DNA from 3 places in the Bradyrhizobium sp. USDA 4451 genome. Region 2 is predicted to be linked to each of the others. Evidence: predicted binding sites of a transcription regulator. Region 2 holds the regulator's gene; each other region holds the start of a gene.
The links. The regulator PhoB, encoded in region 2, activates phosphate uptake and scavenging genes when phosphate is short. The targets are predictions, from matches to a motif close to TGTCATNNANCTGTCAT.
Positions count from the first base shown of each region.

Region 1: the regulator PhoB is predicted to act here: its motif matches at 3,079-3,095, upstream of ACVMB0_RS24065 (DUF47 domain-containing protein).
Region 3: the regulator PhoB is predicted to act here: its motif matches at 1,909-1,925, upstream of phnF (phosphonate metabolism transcriptional regulator PhnF).

Region 1 covers NZ_JBTRCH010000001.1:5,248,444-5,255,266, forward strand. The annotation lists gene ACVMB0_RS24050 (ABC transporter substrate-binding protein) at 1-1,091, shown strand, start outside; partial or broken gene ACVMB0_RS24055 (branched-chain amino acid ABC transporter permease) at 1,157-2,021, shown strand; gene ACVMB0_RS24060 (branched-chain amino acid ABC transporter permease) at 2,023-2,991, shown strand; gene ACVMB0_RS24065 (DUF47 domain-containing protein) at 3,135-3,779, shown strand; gene ACVMB0_RS24070 (inorganic phosphate transporter) at 3,882-4,886, shown strand; gene ACVMB0_RS24075 (LysR family transcriptional regulator) at 4,898-5,785, opposite strand; gene ACVMB0_RS24080 (MBL fold metallo-hydrolase) at 5,938-6,823, shown strand, end outside.
Region 2 covers NZ_JBTRCH010000001.1:2,604,015-2,610,837, forward strand. The annotation lists gene pstS (phosphate ABC transporter substrate-binding protein PstS) at 1-960, shown strand, start outside; gene pstC (phosphate ABC transporter permease subunit PstC) at 1,207-2,196, shown strand; gene pstA (phosphate ABC transporter permease PstA) at 2,201-3,046, shown strand; gene pstB (phosphate ABC transporter ATP-binding protein PstB) at 3,043-3,861, shown strand; gene phoU (phosphate signaling complex protein PhoU) at 3,882-4,598, shown strand; gene phoB (phosphate regulon transcriptional regulator PhoB) at 4,727-5,437, shown strand; gene ACVMB0_RS12055 (GcrA family cell cycle regulator) at 5,715-6,227, opposite strand; gene ACVMB0_RS12060 (acetylornithine transaminase) at 6,727-6,823, shown strand, end outside.
Region 3 covers NZ_JBTRCH010000001.1:3,987,475-3,994,297, reverse strand. The annotation lists partial or broken gene ACVMB0_RS18485 (carbon-phosphorus lyase complex subunit) at 1-771, opposite strand, end outside; gene phnH (phosphonate C-P lyase system protein PhnH) at 775-1,383, opposite strand; gene phnG (phosphonate C-P lyase system protein PhnG) at 1,388-1,849, opposite strand; gene phnF (phosphonate metabolism transcriptional regulator PhnF) at 1,954-2,679, shown strand; gene phnE (phosphonate ABC transporter, permease protein PhnE) at 2,833-3,681, opposite strand; gene phnE (phosphonate ABC transporter, permease protein PhnE) at 3,678-4,562, opposite strand; gene phnD (phosphonate ABC transporter substrate-binding protein) at 4,644-5,576, opposite strand; gene phnC (phosphonate ABC transporter ATP-binding protein) at 5,657-6,472, opposite strand; gene ACVMB0_RS18445 (transferase hexapeptide repeat family protein) at 6,674-6,823, shown strand, end outside.

The DNA of each region.
Region 1 (6,823 bases), 2.6 Mb from region 2:
TCGCCGGTCCCGGCTCGACGCTGGCGGCGCAGATGGCGATCGAGGATTCCGGCCTCAAGGCCAAGGGCTGGACCATCGACCTGATCTCCGGCGATCACCAGAACAAGCCCGATATCGGCACCACCATCGCCCGCCAGTGGTTCGATGTCGACAAGGTCGACACCATCGTTGACGTGCCGAATTCCGGCGTTGCGCTCGCGGTCAACAACGTCGTGAAGGAAAAGAACGGCGTCTACATCAATTCGGGTGCCGCGACCTCGGATCTCACCAACGCGCAGTGCTCGCCGAACACGGTGCACTGGACCTACGACACCTACATGCTGGCGCACGCCACTGGCCAGGCGCTGGTCAAGGCGGGCGGAGACACCTGGTTCTTCCTGACCGCGGACTACGCGTTCGGCGCGGCGCTGGAGCGCGACACCACTGCGGTTGTCCTCGCCAATGGCGGCAAGGTGGTCGGCGGGGTCAAGCATCCGCTCAACACCGCCGATTTCTCGTCGTTCCTGCTGCAGGCGCAGGCCTCCAAGGCCAAGATCATCGGCCTCGCCAATGCCGGCGGCGACACCACCAACTCGATCAAGCAGGCGGCCGAGTTCGGCATCGTCAAGGGCGGCCAGAAGCTCGCCGCGCTGTTGCTGTTCCTCACCGACGTCAAGGCGATCGGGCTCGAGACCGCGCAGGGCCTCAACTTCACCGAGACGTTCTACTGGGACCTCAACGACAACACCCGCGCCTTCTCCAAGCGCTTCTCGGAGAAGATGAAGAGCGGCGCGCCGCCGACCATGGTGCAGGCCGGCGTCTATGCGGGCCTGATGCATTACTTCAAGGCGCTCGACGCGCTCGGCGGCAATCCGCATGACGGTGCCAAGGTGGTCGCCAAGATGAAGACCATCCCGACCGACGATCCGCTGTTCGGCAAGGGCGAGATCGAGGCCAACGGCCGCGTCACCCATGACGCCTATCTGTTCGAGGTGAAGAAGCCCACGGAGTCCAAGGGACCGTGGGACTTCTACAAGCTGGTCGGCACCGTGCCGGGCAAGGAGGCCTTCACGCCGCTCGACAAGAGCACCTGTGCGCTCCTGAAGAAGTGACGATCACGCCCGCCGGCCATGCGCGTGGCCGGCGGGCTTCATCTATCTAAGCGAAAGCTCATTCGATGCAGGCTCTCTACGCACAGCTTCTGGTCGGACTGATCAACGGCTCGTTCTACGCGCTGCTCAGTCTCGGGCTTGCCGTCATCTTCGGCATGCTCAACATCATCAATTTCGCGCATGGCGCGCTCTACATGATGGGCGCCTTCGTGGCGTATTTCCTGCTCAATCTGGGCGGCATCAACTACTGGTGGGCGCTGATCATCGCCCCCGTCGTGGTCGGCATCTTCGGCATGATCCTCGAGCGCACCATGCTGCAATGGCTGACCGGGCTCGACCATCTCTACGGCCTGCTCTTGACCTTCGGCATCGCGCTGATCGTGCAGGGCGTGTTCCAGAACTATTTCGGCTCCTCCGGCCTGCCTTACTCGATCCCGGATCAGCTCAAGGGCGGCGTCAATCTCGGCTTCAATGTTCCTGCCTATCTATCGCGGCTGGGTGGTGGTGTTCTCGCTGGTGGTGTGCCTTGCCACCTGGTTCCTGATCGAGAAGACGCAGCTCGGCGCCTATCTGCGCGCCGCCACGGAGAATCCGACGCTGGTGCGTGCCTTCGGCATCAACGTGCCGCGCATGATCACGCTGACCTACGGGCTCGGCGTCGGCCTGGCCGCGCTCGCCGGCGTACTGTCGGCGCCGATCAACCAGGTCCGCCCGCTGATGGGCGCCGATCTGATTATCGTGGTGTTCGCGGTGGTCGTGATCGGCGGCATGGGCTCGATCATGGGCTCGATCATCACCGGCTTCGCGCTCGGCGTGATTGAAGGACTGACCAAGTATTTTTATCCCGAGGCCTCCAACACCGTGGTGTTCGTGCTGATGGTGCTGGTGCTGCTGGTGAAGCCAACGGGACTGACGGGACGGGCGGCCTGATATGTCAGCATTGACCGACGATACACTTCCGATGACGCCGCGCGCGATGCGCGACGAGATGATCGTATTCGCCGCGATGGCGGCGCTGCTGGCGGTGGTGCCGTGGACGGGGATCTATCCGTTCTTCGTCATGCAGGCGCTGTGCTTTGCGCTGCTCGCCTGCGCCTTCAACCTCTTGATCGGCTTTGGCGGCCTGCTGTCGTTCGGCCACGCCATGTTCCTCGGCACCGCTGGCTACGTCTCGGCGCATGCGCTGAAGGTGTGGGGGCTGCCGCCGGAGCTCGGGATCGTGGTCGGCACCGCCGCGGCGGCTCTGCTCGGCCTCATCACCGGCTACATCTCGATCAAGCGGCAGGGCATCTACTTCTCGATGATCACGCTGGCGCTGTCGCAGCTGCTCTACTTCCTGTATTTGCAGGCGCCGTTCACCCATGGCGAGGACGGCATCCAGGGCATCCCGCAGGGCCATTTGCTCGGGATCTTCGACCTCTCGAAGCCGATGGTGCTCTACTACGTGGTGCTGGTCGGCTTCCTCGCCGGCTTCCTGTTGATCTACCGCACCATCAACTCGCCGTTCGGCGAGGTCTTGAAGTCGATCCGCGAGAACGAGCCGCGCGCGATCTCGCTCGGCTACAAGACCGACCAGTACAAGCTCTTGGCTTTCATCCTGTCGGGCACGCTGGCGGGCTTTGCCGGTTCGCTGAAGGTGTTCGTGGCGCAGAACGCCTCGCTCACCGACGTGCACTGGTCGATGTCCGGTGAAATCGTGCTGATGACCCTGGTCGGCGGCCTCGGTACCATCTTCGGCCCGGTGGTCGGCGCCTTCGTGATCATCGCCATGCAGCAATATCTCGCCGGGTTCGGCCAGTGGGTGACCGTGATCCAGGGCGTGATCTTCGTGGCCTGCGTGCTGCTGTTCCGCCGCGGCCTGGTCGGCGAGTTGGCCCATCTGCTCAGGCGGTCGCTGTAAGGGCAGGGGCAGGATTTCGGCCGACATAGCGGTGGACGACCGCCCGTTCGGGCGGTCGTTTCAGGTTTTTTCCCCGCCAGATGCTCTATGACAGTTCTGTGACAGTCGCTAAAAGGGCTGTCCCAGAATGATGGAACAGAGACATGCTGCGCTGGTTTCGCGCCTTCCTGCCCAAGGAAGAGCGGTTTTTCGAGCTGTTCGCCCGCCACGCCCAGACCTCCGTGCAGTGCTCGCTGGCGCTGCAGGACATGCTGAAGGGCGGGGAGGAGACCCCGGTGTTCTGCCAGCGCGTCAATCAGTTCGAGAACGACGCCGACAGCGTCACCCGCGAGGTGCTGACCGCGGTTCGCCGCACCTTCATCACCCCGTTCGACCGCAGCGACATCAAGAACCTGATCACCGCGATGGACGACGCGGTCGACCAGATGCAGGCGACCGCCAAGGCGGTGATGCTGTTCGAGGTGCGCGAGTTCGAGCCGCCGATGCGCGAGATCGGCACCCTGATCGTCGAATGCGCCAATCTGGTCGTCCGCGCGCTGCCATTGTTGCAGGCGATCGGCCACAACGTCTCGATGCTGACCCAGATCACCGAGGAACTGACCAAGCTCGAGGGCCGGGTCGACGATCTCCACGATATCGGGCTCAAGGAGTTGTTCCTGAAGCACCGCAACGCCAACACGATGGACTTCATCGTCGGCGCGGAGATCTACGACCACCTCGAGAAGGTGGCCGACCGCTTCGACGACGTCGCCAACGAGATCAACTCCATCGTCATCGAGCAAGTCTGAGCATGATCTGGAAAAGTGTGGAGCGGTTTTCCGGCGCGACAAACGCGGAACGCGTTTGCGCGGAGATCATGCTCAAGAAAACACAATAAAGCGGGGCATCACGTGGACGCCACGCTGGGTCTTCCCGTTCTGACCATCCTGATCGCGGTCGCGCTGCTGTTCGACTTCCTGAACGGCCTGCACGACGCCGCGAACTCGATCGCGACCATCGTCTCGACCCGGGTGCTGCGGCCGCAATATGCGGTGTTCTGGGCGGCGTTCTTCAACTTCGTTGCCTTCGCGGTGTTCGGCCTGCATGTCGCCAACACCATCGGCACCGGGATCATCGACCCGTCGGTGGTGGATGCGACCGTGATCTTCGCCGCGCTGGTCGGCGCGATCGTCTGGAACGTGATCACCTGGGCGCTCGGCATTCCCTCGTCGAGCTCGCACGCGCTGATCGGCGGCCTGGTCGGCGCCGGCATGGCGAAGGCGGGGATTTCGGCTGCGGTGTGGAGCGGGCTCACCAAGACCTTGCTCGCGATCGTGCTGTCGCCGCTGGTCGGCTTCCTGCTGGCGCTGGTGCTGGTCGCGATCGTGTCCTGGCTCTCGGTGCGCTCGACGCCGTTCGCGGTCGATCGCGCCTTCCGCATCCTGCAATTCGCCTCCGCGTCGCTGTATTCGCTCGGCCATGGCGGCAACGACGCGCAGAAGACCATGGGCATCATCGCCGTGCTGCTCTACTCGCAGGGCCATCTCGGCGACACCTTCGAAATCCCGTTCTGGGTCGTGCTGGCCTGCCAGAGCGCGATGGCGCTGGGCACCCTGATGGGCGGCTGGCGGATCGTCCGCACCATGGGGCTGCGCATCACCAAGCTGACGCCGATGCAGGGTTTTTGCGCCGAAACCGGCGGCGCCGCGACGCTGTTCATCGCGACCTATCTCGGGGTTCCCGTTTCGACCACCCACACCATCACCGGCGCCATTGTCGGCGTCGGCGCCGCGCGGCGGCTCTCCGCCGTGCGCTGGAACGTGGCGAGCTCGATCGTCTACGCCTGGGTGATCACGATCCCGGCGTCGGCCGCGGTCGCGGCCGCGACGTACTGGGCGGTGATGATCCTGCGCTGACTGAATCCTTGTCAACCCAACTCGCTGACCACAGCGGAAATGAAGCTCTTGAGCTTCGACGTCTGCCGGCGGTCGGGATGGTAGATCAAGTGAATGGGACGTGACGGCGTTTCGTAGTCAGGCAACACCTTGGTGAGACGTCCGGAGCGCAAGCCTTCGCGCGCCAGATCTTCGGCGATGAACGCGATGCCAAAGCCGTTCAAGGCGGCGATGAGGAGCGCCTTGGCGTCATTCACCTGCAGGCGATGCTTGACGTCGACCGTGTAGGTGTCCTTGTCGCGCACAAAGCGCCAGTCATTGACGATGGGCCCTGATGTCGACGCGTAAACCAGGCACTCGTGCGTCTCGAGATCGAGCGGCGTTGCAGGAGCTCCTCTTTCGCGCAGGTAGTCAGGTGATGCGCAGGCGACAAGGCGGAACGGCGCAAGTTCACGAGCCACGAAGCTTGAGTCCACCAGCGGACCGACACGAAACACCGCTTCGAATTCCTCCTCGACCAGGTCAACGAAGCGATCGCTGAGCACAAGATCGACCTCTACCCTTGGGTGCTGCCTCAAGTAGCGTGCGATGACAGGCGTCAAACTGTGGGCGCCAAACGACACCGGCGCATTGATCCGCAAGCGCCCGCGGGGAGCCCCCTTGGCCTCGTCAGCGAGGGAATCCGCCCAATCGGCATCGGCCAGAACCAGCTTGCAACGGTCGTAGTACGCCTTGCCGATGTCCGTCAGGCTCTGGCGGCGCGTGGTCCGGTTGAGCAGACGCGTGCCCAGCCGGGTTTCCAGCCAGGTCACGTGCTTGGCGACCATCTGCGGCGACATGCGCAGAGCGCTGGCGGCCGCAGCGAAGGAACCAACCTCTGCGGCCTTGACGAAGGCGGCCATGCTGGCGAGGCGATCCATTCCCTACTCCTGGTAGTGACACCCTTGTCCGAGGCGCTGTTTATACCCGAATTGAAGGCCAATAGGTATGGCCGCAACTGGTCCTTGAGGCCGATGCGAGAAAGGCTGTTGTCATTAGCCGTTGTCACGAGGAATTGGTGGAAAGCGGTTCAATGAGCACATTGATGTCGCGTCGCGCGTTTGCTGCGGCAGCAGGAGCGCTTGCGTTTGTGAGCACTGGATCGACGTGCGCCACTGCGCAAGTGTCTGATCCTCGTCCGCCGATGGTCGATACGTCCAATCCGAAGGAGGTCGCGGACGGCGTTTGGGTTGTGTCGGACAACCGGGTTTGGCTCGTGCCGAACATCGGCATCATTGTCGGTAAGGACGCGGCCCTGGTGGTCGATTGCGGGCTCGGGCCTGCGAACGGCGAGAAGATCCTGGAGCTTGCCCGTAGACTTGCCGGTCCGCGCCGGCTCATGCTGACACTCACGCATTTTCATCCGGAGCACGGCTACGGCGCGCAGGTGTTCCGGCGCGACGCCACGATCCTGTACAACCGCATCCAGCGTGACGAGCTGGCGGAGAAGGGCGTGCGCTACATCGACCTTTTCCGGAAGACGCAGAGTGCCGCCGCGGCAGCGGCCCTTGATGGAACAACCATCGTCATGCCCGATGTCATCTATGACGGACCGCGAACGGAGGTCGATCTCGGCGGCCGGATCGTGCAGCTGCACAGCGTGGGTACGGCGCATACGCGCGGTGACCAGATCGTCTTTCTGCCCAAAGAGCGGATCCTGTTCGCGGGCGACCTGATCGAGGAACGCATGTTCCCGATCTTTCCGTGGTTTCCGCCGCTGGACACCGATCTCGACGGAACGCGCTGGACGCAGGTCCTGAGCAAATTGCAACGGTTCGCCCCCGACTTGATCGTGCCCGGCCATGGTGACCCCGGTACGATCGACATCGCCCTCGCTCTCGCGTCCCATATCGATAGCGTGAGCCGAACGGTCAGGGCCTTGCGGCAAGCGGGAAAGGCCGTCGAAGAGATTCTTCGCG
Region 2 (6,823 bases):
TCGGCCTTCGCTGCCGATATTACCGGCGCGGGCGCGACGTTTCCGTTCCCGATCTATTCGAAGTGGGCTGACGCCTACAAGAAGGACACCGGCAATGGCCTGAACTATCAGTCGATCGGTTCGGGCGCCGGCATCAAGCAGATCCAGGCCAAGACCGTGACCTTCGGCGCCACCGACGCGCCGCTCAAGGCCGAGCAGCTCGAGAAGGACGGCCTCGTCCAGTGGCCGATGGTGATGGGCGCGATTGTTCCGGTCGTGAACGTCGAAGGCATCAAGTCGGGCGATCTCGTGCTCTCGGGCGAAGTGCTCGGCGACATCTATCTCGGCAAGATCACCAAGTGGAATGACCCGGCGATCGCCAAGCTCAATCCGAAGCTGACCCTGCCGGCCGACGCGATCACCGTCGTGCGCCGTTCGGACGGTTCGGGCACCACCTTCAACTTCACCGACTACCTCTCCAAGTCGAACGCCGACTGGAAGTCCAAGGTCGGTTCCGGCACCGCGGTCGAGTGGCCGGTCGGCGTCGGCGCCAAGGGCAACGAAGGCGTTGCCGGCAACATCAGCCAGACCAAGAACGCGATCGGCTATGTCGAATACGCCTACGCCAAGCAGAACAAGCTGACCTACACCGCGCTGGTCAACAAGGCCGGCAAGACCGTGCAGCCGACCATCGCCGCCTTCCAGGCTGCCGCCTCGAATGCCGATTGGGCCAAGGCTCCCGGCTACTACGTCATCCTGACCGACCAGCCGGGCGAAGCCTCCTGGCCGATCACCGCGGCGACCTTCATCCTGATGCACAAGGACGCGACCGACAAGGCGGCCTCGCAGGAAGCGATCAAGTTCTTCAAATATGCCTTCGAGAAGGGTGGCAAGGCGGCCGAAGAGCTCGACTACATCCCGATGCCGGACTCGGTCGTCAAGCTGATCGAGAAGACCTGGTCCTCGGACATCAAGAGCTAAGTCCACCGCATCGGACAACGCCTGGGCCGCCTCTCGAGGGCGGCACAGGTTGAACGACCAAGCTGTTGAGCGATCAAGACCCGGGCTCCGATCACCGCGGCAACAAGCGCGGGAGGGGTCCGGGGTTCGCGCCTCCGGCAGGCGCGGCCGGAACGGTGCCGGGTCACAGGCGTCGCTGGAGATCGCTTCGGGGCGTGGCGGTTTGCGTGGCTTTCACATAGTAAAGAGGGAATTGGCGTGGCAGACATGGCTGTTCAGGGCGATGTGATGGAAGCCGCGGGACCTTACGATCGCGCCAAGGCCCTCAGTGCCTTTAAGCTCGGTGATCTCACTTTCTATTGGATCACCCGCATCTCGGCGATCTCGGTCCTGTTGATCCTCGGCGGCATCATCCTGTCGCTGATCGTCGGTGCCTGGCCGGCAATGAAGGAATACGGCTTCGCCTTCCTCTGGACCCAGCGTTGGGCGCCCTCGGCCGATCCGCCGGTGCTCGGCGCGCTCGGCCCGATCTACGGCACGCTGATCACCTCGGTCATCGCCATGCTGATCGCGATCCCGGTCGGCATCGGCATCGCCGTGTTCCTCACCGAACTCTGCCCGCAGTGGCTGCGCCGCCCGATCGGCATCGCCATCGAGCTGCTCGCCGGCATCCCCTCCATCATCTACGGCATGTGGGGCTTCTTCGTGCTCGGCCCGTTCCTGGCCAACACGTTCCAGCCGTTCATGATCCGGATCTTCGAGGGCGTTCCAGTGCTGGGCGCGGTGTTCGCCGGCCCGCCGTCCTATCTCAGCCTGTTCAACGCGGCGCTGATCCTCGCCATCATGGTGCTGCCGTTCATCACCGCGATCTCGGTCGACGTGTTCAAGACCGTGCCGCCCGTGCTCAAGGAAGCCGCCTACGGCATGGGCTGCACCACCTGGGAAGTCGTCCGCAGCGTCGTGATCCCCTACACAAGGGTCGGCGTGATCGGCGGCATCATGCTGGCGCTCGGCCGCGCGCTCGGCGAAACCATGGCGGTGACCTTCATCATCGGCAACTCGTTCCGCATCTCGTCGTCGATCTTCGCGCCGGGCACCACGATCTCGGCGGCGATCGCTTCCGAATTCGCCGAGAGCGACGGCCTGCACCAGTCCGGCCTGATCCTGCTCGGCCTGTTGCTGTTCGTGCTGACCTTCTTCGTGCTCGCCGGCGCGCGGCTGATGCTGATGCGGCTCGAGAAGAAGGCGGGGAAGTGACGCCATGAACCCGATCTACAAATCCCGCCGCCGCAGCGACATCATCATCCGCACGCTCTGCGTCGGTGCGGCGCTGTTCGGCGTCACCTGGCTGGCGCTGATCCTGATCACGCTGCTCTACAACGGCCTTGCCGGCCTCAGCGTGCAGCTGTTCACCCAGAACACGCCGCCGCCGGGCTCGACCGATGGCGGTCTGCTCAACGCCATCGTCGGCTCGGTCATCATGACCGTAATCGGCGTCGGCATCGGCGCGCCGCTCGGCCTGTTCGCCGGCACCTACCTTGCCGAATACGGCAAGCACGACAAGCTCACCTCGGTGATCCGCTTCATCAACGACATCCTGCTCAGCGCGCCGTCGATCATCATCGGGCTGTTCATCTATGGTGCGGTGGTGGTGCCGATGCGCGGCTTCTCGGCGATCGCAGGCAGCCTTGCGCTCGCCGTGATCGTGATCCCGGTCGTGCTGCGCACCACCGAGGACATGCTGCTGCTGGTGCCCAATCCGTTGCGCGAGGCGGCCTCCGCGCTCGGCCTGCCGCGTTCGCTGGTGATCAAGCGGATCGCTTATCGTGCTGCGCGTAGCGGCTTGATCACCGGCGTGCTGCTGGCGACCGCGCGTGTCGCCGGCGAGACCGCGCCGCTGCTATTCACCGCGCTGTCGAACCAGTTCTTCAGCTGGGATTTGACCAAGACGATGGCCAACCTGCCGGTGACCATCAACAACTTCGTGCAGAGCCCCTACGCCTACTGGAAGGAACTGGCGTGGAGCGGCGCACTGCTCATCACCTTCACCGTGCTCGCGTTGAATATCGGCGCGCGTATCCTTGGTGCCGAAAGGACCGCAAAATGACCGAGCTTTCCGTCTCCACGACTGTCGCGGGCCACGTTCCCCAGGTGCCGCTTCCGGACGCGCCGCCGAAAGTCACGGTGCGTAACCTCAATTTCTATTACGGCGAGCACCACGCGCTGAAGAACATCAACCTGACGCTCGGCACCAACCGCGTCACGGCGTTCATCGGACCGTCGGGCTGCGGCAAGTCGACCCTGCTGCGCATCTTCAACCGGATGTACGACCTTTATCCGGGCCAGCGCGCGGTCGGCCAGCTGATGCTGGACCAGACCAACATCCTCGATCCCAAGCTCGACCTCAATCTGCTCCGCGCGCGGGTCGGCATGGTGTTCCAGAAGCCGACGCCGTTCCCGATGACGATCTACGAGAACATCGCCTTCGGCATCCGCCTCTACGAGAAGATCTCGAAGTCCGAGATGGACGACCGGGTCGAGAAGGCGCTGCGCGGCGGCGCGCTGTGGAACGAGGTCAAGGACAAGCTGAACGCCTCCGGCCTGTCGCTGTCCGGCGGCCAGCAGCAGCGGCTGTGCATCGCGCGCACCGTGGCGGTGCGTCCCGAGGTGATCCTGTTCGACGAGCCGTGCTCGGCGCTCGATCCGATCTCCACCGCCAAGGTCGAGGAGCTGATCCAGGAACTCTCCGAGGATTACACGATCGCGATCGTCACCCACAACATGCAGCAGGCGGCGCGCGTCTCCGACAAGACCGCCTTCATGTATCTCGGCGAGCTGATCGAGTTCGACGACACCAACAAGATCTTCACCTCGCCGAGCGATCGACGCACCCAGGACTACATCACCGGCCGGTTCGGCTGACCGGGCTGAGGAGACAGATGATGGCTTCTGAACACACCGCCAAGGCATTCGACAGCGACCTGCAGGAGTTGACCCGCCTGGTCGCCGAGATGGGCGGCCTCGTCGAGCGGATGATCACCGAGTCGGTCGACGCGCTGATCCGGCGCGACGTCGCGCTCGGCAAGCGCGTGGTCGCCGCCGACATCGAGATCGACAATCTGCAGCGCGTCATCGAAGAGCGCGCGGTGCTGACGATCGCGCGCCGCCAGCCGATGGCGATCGATCTGCGCGAGATCGTCAGCGCGATGCGCGTCGCCACCGACCTCGAGCGGATCGGCGACCTGGCCAAGAACATGGGCAAGCGCGTCGCGGCGCTGGAGAGCGATTTCCAGCCGCTGAAGCTGATCCGCGGCCTGGAGCACATGACCGACCTCGTGCTGTCGCAGGTCAAGTCGGTGCTCGACGCCTATGCCGCGCACGATCTGCCGGCGGCGATGAACGTCTGGAAGGGCGACGAGGAGGTCGACGCGATCTGCACCTCGCTGTTCCGCGAGCTGCTCACCTACATGATGGAAGACCCCCGCAACATCTCGTTCTGCATCCATCTGATGTTCTGCGCCAAGAACATCGAGCGGATCGGCGATCACGCCACCAACATCGCCGAGACCGTGTTCTACATGATCGAAGGCCAGCAGATCACCGACAAGCGCCCGAAGGGCGACATGACCAATTTTGCCACCACTGTGCCGGGTAACTAGGACATCATCCGCACGCGCGGAACCGGATTGTCTTCGACAAGTCGTTTCCGCGGGGATTATGCTCAAGAAGCTAAGCGTTTCGGTTTGCGTCTGGGCAACAGATCACCACAGAGAAAGAACTTAGACCGATGAGCGCACGCATTCTGGTAGTCGAAGACGAGGAAGCGCTAACGACGCTGTTGCGCTACAACCTCGATGCGGAAGGCTACGATGTCGAAACGGTGGGGCGCGGCGACGATGCCGATACCCGCCTCAAGGAGCGCGTTCCCGACCTCGTGGTCCTCGACTGGATGCTGCCGGGCCTGTCCGGCATCGAGCTGTGCCGCCGCCTGCGGGCGCGGCCCGAGACCAAGCAGCTTCCGATCATCATGCTGACCGCGCGCGGCGAGGAGAGCGAGCGGGTGCGCGGTCTGGCCACCGGCGCCGACGATTACATCGTCAAGCCGTTCTCGGTGCCGGAGCTCCTGGCGCGGGTGAAGGGCCTGCTGCGCCGCGCGAGCCCGGAGCGGCTCGCCACCGTCCTGACCTATGGCGACATCGAGCTCGACCGCGAGAAGCGCCGCGTCGCGCGCTCCGGCCGCCCAATCGATCTCGGGCCGACCGAGTATCGGCTGCTCGAATTCTTCCTCGAGCATCCCGGCCGCGTGTTCAGCCGCGAGCAGCTGCTCGACAGCGTCTGGGGCCGCGACATCTACATCGATGAGCGCACCGTCGACGTCCATATCGGCCGCCTGCGCAAGCTGCTCAATCCGGGCCGCGAGCAGGATCCGATCCGCACCGTGCGCGGCGCCGGCTACGCGCTCGACGACCGCTTCGCGAAAGCCGAGCCGCAGCCGTAAGTCGCCTTTCCGGCGAGAGCCGTCATCGTCATCGTCATTGCGAGCGGAGCGAAGCAATCCATCGCGCCACGAGCGGCGGCTCGTTATCGCGTGAGGTGAGCACACTGTCCGGCTCCCTCCCTCCTTGCGGGGGAGGGTGGGGAGGGGCGCGTGTGCTCACCTTACGTCGCGCAGTGCGCTTGACCTGGGCTATGTGCCCTTGATGTTCATTCGCTCACAAAAAATCCCCGCTTGTGCGGGGATTTGTTTTTCAGGTCTTCCGTAGTTTTCCCGAGGGCTACTTGATCTGCGGCTTCGCCGACGGCCGGCGGCGATCGGCGGCGGGCTGGTAGGCGACGCGGGAATGATGCGCGCAATAGGGCAGGCCGGCGAGCGCCTTGCCGCCGCAGAAGAAGAATTCCGGGCTCGAGGGATCGCCGACCGGCCAGTGACAGGTGGCCTCGTTGAGTTCGAGCAGCGACAGCCGCTGGCTCATCGGCACCACGTTGTCGAACGAGATCGGATCGGGCTCCATCTCGACCTCGAAGGCGTGCGCGAGCGCGGTGTTGCCGCGCGAGACCGGGCGCGCCACTCGCATCATGTGCTGGGCGGGGCGCGCCTTGCGCTGCCGCGGCGCCGCCGTGGAGGGTGCCTTGGCGCGGCCGGAGAGGCCGAGCCGGTGCACTTTGCCGATCACGGCGTTTCGCGTCACATTGCCAAGTTCCGCTGCGATCTGGCTGGCCGAAAGGCCAGACTCCCAGAGCTTCTTCAGCTGCTCGACGCGATCGTCGGACCAGGTCAATACCGTCATCGCATTCTTCCTTTCGCATGGCGCCGGCCAGTCATTGGAGCGGCGCTGCGAGCCAAATCTGGACAAATATCCCTGCGGCCAGAATCCCTTAGCCCTCGCCGGGCGCGGTGTTGCGCCCGAACGTTTACGCGAGACACAAAGGCTACTTAGAGGGTCCAGTACTGCCGCACGAGATGTCGTACCCGACAGGCCAAACGCTACAATATGGCGTGACTCTGGCGCAAGAGTCCGCGGCCGTGCGTCCACATGTTCCGACAAAGTTAAGCATTGCTGTGAGGCTTTTCCACCGCACCGGAATGCTCCGGATTGCGCTCGTTCGGCAGCGCAGGAAGCCCGGCAAAAGGACCGGCTCCTGGCGATTGACACGGACCCGCCGCAGCATAGAATGTTGCCCACGTGCCGCCCGCAAAGGCGGCCGTTTTGTTTTCCGAAGCTGGCCGTTGCTGCGCTGGCGTCAAGGCGCGCGGCAATTGTCGGCTTCAAACCGGCAGTGAACGCCATGACCAACGCCTCGTCGCATCTGCTTCCCGTCTTCGCCAGGGTCGATCTCGGCTTCGAGCGCGGTGAGGGCGCCTGGCTGATCGCAACCAACGGCG
Region 3 (6,823 bases), 1.4 Mb from region 2:
ATCTGGCATTCGGTCAGCTCGATCGAGCCGAGCGGCACCGCAAAATCGACGTCCTCGGCGAACAGCTCGACCTCGACCTCGCCGAAGCGAATCTCGCCGGCGAAGGGGTGATTGCGGCCATAGCCACGCTGCGTCGAATAGCCGAGCGCGAGCAGGAAGCCCTCGTCGCCGCGCGCCAGGTTCTGCAGCCGCAGATCGCGATCGGCCGGGAAGCTCAGCGGCTCGCGCGTGAGGTCGCCGACCGGCGCGTTGCTATCTGCCTGCGGCGAGGATTCGATCAGGCCATCGCGGCCCGAGGATATCGGTGACCCGCGGCGTTGCCGCCTGCGACGCCTCCGCGGTGGCCGGCCGCTCCGGCATGAAGCCTGCCGCGAGCTGCGGATCGAGCAGGCGATGGGTGTAGTCGAAAGTCGGTCCCAGGATCTGGCCGCCCGGGACGTCCTTGAAGGTCGAGGAGATCCGCCGCCGCACCAGCATCTCGCCGGTGTCGACCGGTTCGGTGGCGCCGAAGCGCGGCAGCGTGGCGCGGAAGGCGCGGACCAGGAAGATCGCCTCGATCATGTCGCCGCGCGCCTGCTTGATCGCCAGCGCCGCCAACTCGCGGTCGTATAGCGAGCCCTCGGTCATCACGCGATCGACACCGAGCGCGAGTTGCTCGGAGATCTGCGCCAGCGTCACCTCGGGCACATCGCGATCGCCGCGCCGCTCATGCGCCAGCAGGCGATGAGCGTTCTCGATGGCGCGTTCGCCTCCCTTGACGGCTACATACATCGCTCACACTCCGCTTGCGATCAGCCGCGTGGTGCGCGGGATCGCGACAATGGCGTCGTCATGGACCAGCACGACATCGATGCCGCGCGGGAACAGGACTTCGTTGATTGCGAGCCGCTGAAACAGATCGCGCGGCTTGATCATCGCCTGCAGCAACGCGCTGCCGTCGATGCCGGGCCCTTTCAGCTCGAAGGCCGGCCCCTGGGTCAGGCTGTCGACCTGGAGAATCAGCGTAGTCGACCGGTCCGGATATTCGCTGCTGCCGAGCGCGAAGCGCTCCAGCGCTGGCAGGTTCGCGGCATCGCCGATCAGCGCGAAGCTTGCGATCGAGGAATCCCCGACCACCGGCGCGCCGGCGTGAAACTTCAGCCAGCGGGCGACATCCGGCGTCGCCGACATCGCGGCATCGAGCCAGATCGGCGTGTCGTGATCGAACAGCGTCAGCGCGATCGCGGCCGAGCCGCGCATCATGCCGGCGGGCACCCCGACGCTTGCTGCGACGCGCTGCACGCTGCCTGGACGCGCCATCGCATCCATCACGGAACGGAAGGTGGATTGCGCCGACAGCACCTTGTCGGCAAAGCCTGCGGGCATTTCGGCAATCGTCGTCATTGCATCACCCCTCACCGCGCACCATCGTGTAGAAATCGACCCGCGTCGCCGCGGTCTCCGCGGCCTTGCGGGCGCGTTCAGCATTCATCGCGGCACGCAGCGGCGCGATCACCTTGGTCTCCACCTCGCCGGACAACGCCGCCGATTGCACCATGGCGTCGCACAGCGCGATCATCCGCGCCTTCTCTGCATCGCGGCCGAGCGTGTAGCCGAAGCCGACCTCGCCGGTGGCAAGCCGCACCGCCGCGCGCGACACCGTCGCCTCGCCGAGATTGAACGGCGCGCCGTCGCCGCCGATCCGTCCGCGCAGCATCACAAGGCCGTTTTCCGGTTCACGGAGGTTCTCGTGCGCGGGCATTGCGATCGCCGCCAGCCTGCCCGCGATATCCGCAGCCGCGGAGTGCGCCAGCACCGTCATCGCAGCCTTGCGCTGGGCCTGCTTGCTGTTTGATCCGGTCGAACTCATTGGCAACCTTGCTTGTATCAAGTTGTCTATGATACTAGACAACTTGATAGCGGAGCGCCATGACTGTTTCGTGACAAACCGAAGATTTCTGGTATCACCGCGCGATGAGCATGCAGGAAAGTTCCGGCGTCGCCTTGTGGCGGCAGGTCGCCGACGGCATCGAGCGCGGCATCGCTGACGGCCGCTTTGCCGCGGGCGAAAAGCTGCCCGGCGAGATGGAGATCGCCGAGACTTACCGCGTCAATCGCCACACCGTGCGGCGCGCGCTCGCCGCATTGGCGGAGCGCGGACTGGTGCGCGCCGAGCGCGGCAGCGGCACCTATGTCGAAGCCCAGCGCCTCGCCTATCCGTTGCGCTCGCGCACGCGATTCTCGGAGATCGTCGGCGCCGGCGGCCACGAACCGCGTGGCCAGCTGATCGAGGCCGGTGAGGATATTGCCAACCGCGAGATCGCGCGTGAGCTGGGCCTGAAGATCGGTGCGCCGCTGATCCGGATCGAAGCGGTGCGGCTTGCCGACCGGACACCGATCTGCGTCTCCACCACATGGCTGTCCGCCGAGCGATTTCCCGATGCCGGCAGCGTGTTCGCCAATGTCCACTCGATGACCAAGCTGCTCGGACATTACGGCGTGAAGGATTATCACCGCGCCTCGACCCGGATCACCGCCGCGATTGCCGATGCCACCGATGCGGCGCGGCTCGACCTGCCGCTGGGACGGCCGGTGCTGGTGGTCGATGCCACCGATGTCGACATGCTGGACCAGCCGCTGGTGACCAAGCGCTCGCGCTTCGCCGCCGAGCGCGTCGAGTTTCTGGTCGAGAACGGCTGATCGCTCTGCTCTCTCGCCCCGCTCTTGCGGGGAGAGGGTTGGGGTGAGGGGCTGTCTCCGCGAATTCGACAGATATGAGCACGGGGAAGCACCCCTCACCCGGATTGCTTCGCAATCCGACCTCTCCCCGCAAGAGCGGGGCGAGGTGGAGTCCTACGCCACCGCTCGCCGTCCGATGATGGCGAAGCGCAGCTTGCTCGAGACGAAGTCGATCGCAGCGACCGCGATCAGGATCATCAGGATCAGGAACGACACCTTCTGCCATTCCAGCACGCGAATCTGCTCGGCGAGCTGCAGGCCGATGCCGCCGGCGCCGACGATGCCGATGATGGTGGCCGAGCGGGTGTTCGACTCGATGAAATAGAGCACCTGTCCGGCGATGACAGGCAGCACCTGCGGCAGCAGCCCGAAGCGAATCTCATGCAGCGCATTGCCGCCGGAGGCGCGGATGCCCTCGACCTGCTTGCGGTCGGCCGCCTCGATCGCCTCGGAGAACAGCTTTCCGAACGCGCCGAAGTCGGAGACCATGATCGCGAGCACGCCGGCGAACGGACCGAGCCCGACGACGTTGATCCAGACCAGCGCCCAGATCAGCGTATCGACGCCGCGGATCGTGTCCAGGAAGCGCCGCACCGGGAATCGGATGAAATTCGAGGGGATGACGTTGCGGGCCGCCAGCAGGCTGACCGGCAGCGCCAACAGCGCCGCAAGCGTGGTGCCGAGCAGCGCGATCGACAGCGTCTCGCCGAGCGCCTGCATGTAGAGCGGGAATGATGCGCCGGGATTCGGCGGGATCATCAGCATGGTGATCCAGCCGAGCTGGCCGACGCCCGAGATCAGCCTGGACGGCGAGAAGTCGAGATCGACCAGGCCGAACACGAAGATCGCGAACGCGACCGCGATCATCGCGGGCAATGCCAGCCGCGCCGATGCCGGCCGCTCGAAGGCGTCGGGATATTTCGCACGGAGTTCGGCGGCATCCGGCTTCGGCATCTGGCTCATCGGCGCGTCTCCTTGCCGAACAGCCGGCCGCGCAGCCAGCCGGTCGAGATGTCGATGATGAACACGGTGAGGATAATGGTGACGAGGATGGCGCTGACGTCCGAGTAATAGAACTTGCGGATCGCGACCACGAGCTCCTGGCCGATGCCGCCGGCGCCGACGAAACCCATCACCGACGCCTCGCGGACATTGATCTCGAAGCGCAGCAGCGCGTAGCTGGCGTATCCGGCCGAGACCTGCGGCAGGATGGCAAAGCGCATGCAGGACAGCCAGCTCGCGCCGGTGGAGCGGATGCCCTCGACCGGCTTCATGTCGGCATTTTCGACGATCTCGGCAAACAGCTTGCCGAGCGCGCCTGTGGTGTGGATCGCGATCGCCAGCACGCCGGCCATCGGGCCGAGGCCGAACGCGATCACGAAGATCAGCGCGAACACGATGCCGGGCACGGTGCGGGCGAATTCCAGCAGGCGGCGGATGATGAAGCGCACCCAGGGCCCCGGCGAGGTATTTTGGGCGGCGAAGAAATTGAGCGCGAAGGCGAACACCGCGCCGGTCAACGTGCCGACATAGCTGATCAGGAGCGTCTCGCCGAGCATCCTCAGCCATTTGTGCCAGCCCCAGAACCATTCGGCGGGGTCGGTCCAGACCCGCGCGCCGGAATCGAGCGTGAGGATGCGATCGAAATAACTGACGAAATTGCCGAAATAGGTGAACAGCGTGCGCAGGTTCACCTCGGCGCCGAACGCGGCGACGACCAGGGCGACGCAGAACGCCGCGGTCGCCAGCGCGCCCCTCAGCCGCTTGCGCGCAACCGCCTTGCGGTAGGCGTCTTCCAGCACCGCCAGTTGCTGGGCCGGAAGGATGGATACGGCAGTTGCCATCGTGTTGATCAGCCGGGCTGGAGGTTCAACGGAAAGAGCCGGGTTATGAAAAACCCGGCTCCGCATGTCTCCGTGGTGCGATCAGCTCGCCTTCTTGCGCAGCCTGTCGACGAACTTGATCAGCTCGATCGTGCTGTCCCAATCCTTGGTCGTGGCGGGATGGAAACCCTTCTTCTGGCCGTCGGAGAGACGGTCGAACGCGGCCTTGTCCTTGGTCGGCGCGTCGAAGAAGGCCTTGGCGATCGCCGCCTTCAGGTCCTCCGGAAGGTCGGAGTTATAGGCGTAGGGGCCGTTGATGATCGGCGACGACTTGTTGATGATGCGGAAGTCGTCCTTCTTCATCGCCGAGCCGTCGGCGTTCTTCAGCATGCCCTTGGTCAGCATCTGCGCGAGCGTCGAATCGTCGTCGTTGGTCCACTGATTGGCCGCCATGTCGACGGTGCCCTGCGCCAGCGCCAGCACGGCGTTTTCGTGGCTGCCCGTGAACACGACCTTGCCGAAATAGCCCTCGGCATCGGGAATGCCCATTTTGTCGAGTTCGAAGCGCGGCACGTTGTTGCCCGATGTCGAATTCGGGTCGACCAGGCCGAGGTTCTTGCCCTTCAGATCCTCGACCTTCTTGTAGGGGCTCGACGCCTTCACGTAAAACACCGAGTAGTAGCCGGTCGAACCGTCCTGGTTCATGTCGTTGGCGAAGGCGTCGGTCTTGACGCCGGTGAGGCGTGCGCGGGCGAACGACGCCGAACCGTAGCTGGCGATCTGGATGTTGCCGGCGTGCTGACCTTCGATCACGGCGGCGTAGTCGTTGGCGATGCGCAGCGTGACCTTCACGCCGAGCTCCTTCGATAGATACGCCACGAACGGCGTCCAGCGCTCGGTGACGCCCGAGGCGTTCTCGGCCGGCACCACCGCGAAGGTGAGCTCCGGATATTTGGCCTTCCAGTCCTGCGCGGACGCCGAACCGGCGAAGGCCAGCGCGGCAGCGCCGACCAGAATGATGCGACGAGTGAACATGACTACCCCTCTTTTGTGGTTACACACCTGTTGGCCGGGCAAAACGCCCAGCCTCGCAGATCAAGAAAAATGCGCGACGCTCAGGCCGCGGCAGCGGTGCCGAGCGCCGGCGCGGTCGCACCGTCGGGCGCGGGCAGCGGCGCCGCGCCGATGACGTCATTGGCCTCGAGGTCATAGAGCTCGCGGGCGATATGGTCGGTCAGCGCCGCAGGTGCGCCGTCGAACACCACGCGGCCGGCCGCCATGCCGACCAGGCGGTCGCAATAGGTTCGCGCCAGCTCGAGCGAGTGCAGGTTGCAGAGCACCGTGATGCGGAAATGCTTGTTGATGCGCAGCAGCGCATCCATCACGATCTTGGTGTTCCGCGGATCGAGCGAGGCGATCGGCTCGTCGGCGAGGATGATATCGGGCTCCTGCACCAGCGCGCGGGCGATCGCAACGCGCTGCTGCTGGCCGCCGGAAAGCTGGTCGGCGCGCTGCGCCGCGAGCTGGGCAATATCGAACTGATCGAGCGCGGACATCGCCAGCGCCCTGTCCTGCTCCGGCCAGACCTGCGCCAGCGAGCGCCAGGACGGAATCTGCGCAAGCCGGCCCATCAGCACATTGGTCAGCACGTCGAGCCTACCGACCAGATTGAACTGCTGGAAGATCATCGCCGAACGTGCCCGCCACTGCCGCAGCTCCTTGCCGCGCAGCGCGGTGACGTCGATGCCCTCGAACAGGATGCGGCCGGAGGTCGGATCGGCGAGACGGTTGATCATCCGCAGCAGGGTCGACTTGCCGGCACCGGAGCGGCCGATCACACCGACAAAGCTGCCCGGCGCGATCGAAAACGATACGTTGTCGACTGCGGCTTTTGTGCCGAACCGGCACGTCAAACCTTCCACCACCAGCATGCAATGCTCCAACCGCGTCGCGTTTGGGCCATCGCTATCCCCGGCGTTTTACAGTTATGTGACGTGACGTTGCGGTGCGGCGATCGTCCACACCCGCTCGCATGTCGTCATCCTAACGTCATGATGCCGTCATCAAGCATCCCGATGACGGGCCCCATCTCCCCGGAAGCCAACGATTTGCAAGAATTGCGGAGGGCCCTGATGGCCGGAAAAACACTCTCGGTTGTGCCGACCATCGACCCGACCGCGTCGGTCCGCGAGAGCAAGCTCGGCAAATATACCGAGGTCGGCGCGCGCACGATCCTGCTTGAAGTCAGCATGGATGACTATTCCTACGTCGTGAACGACAGC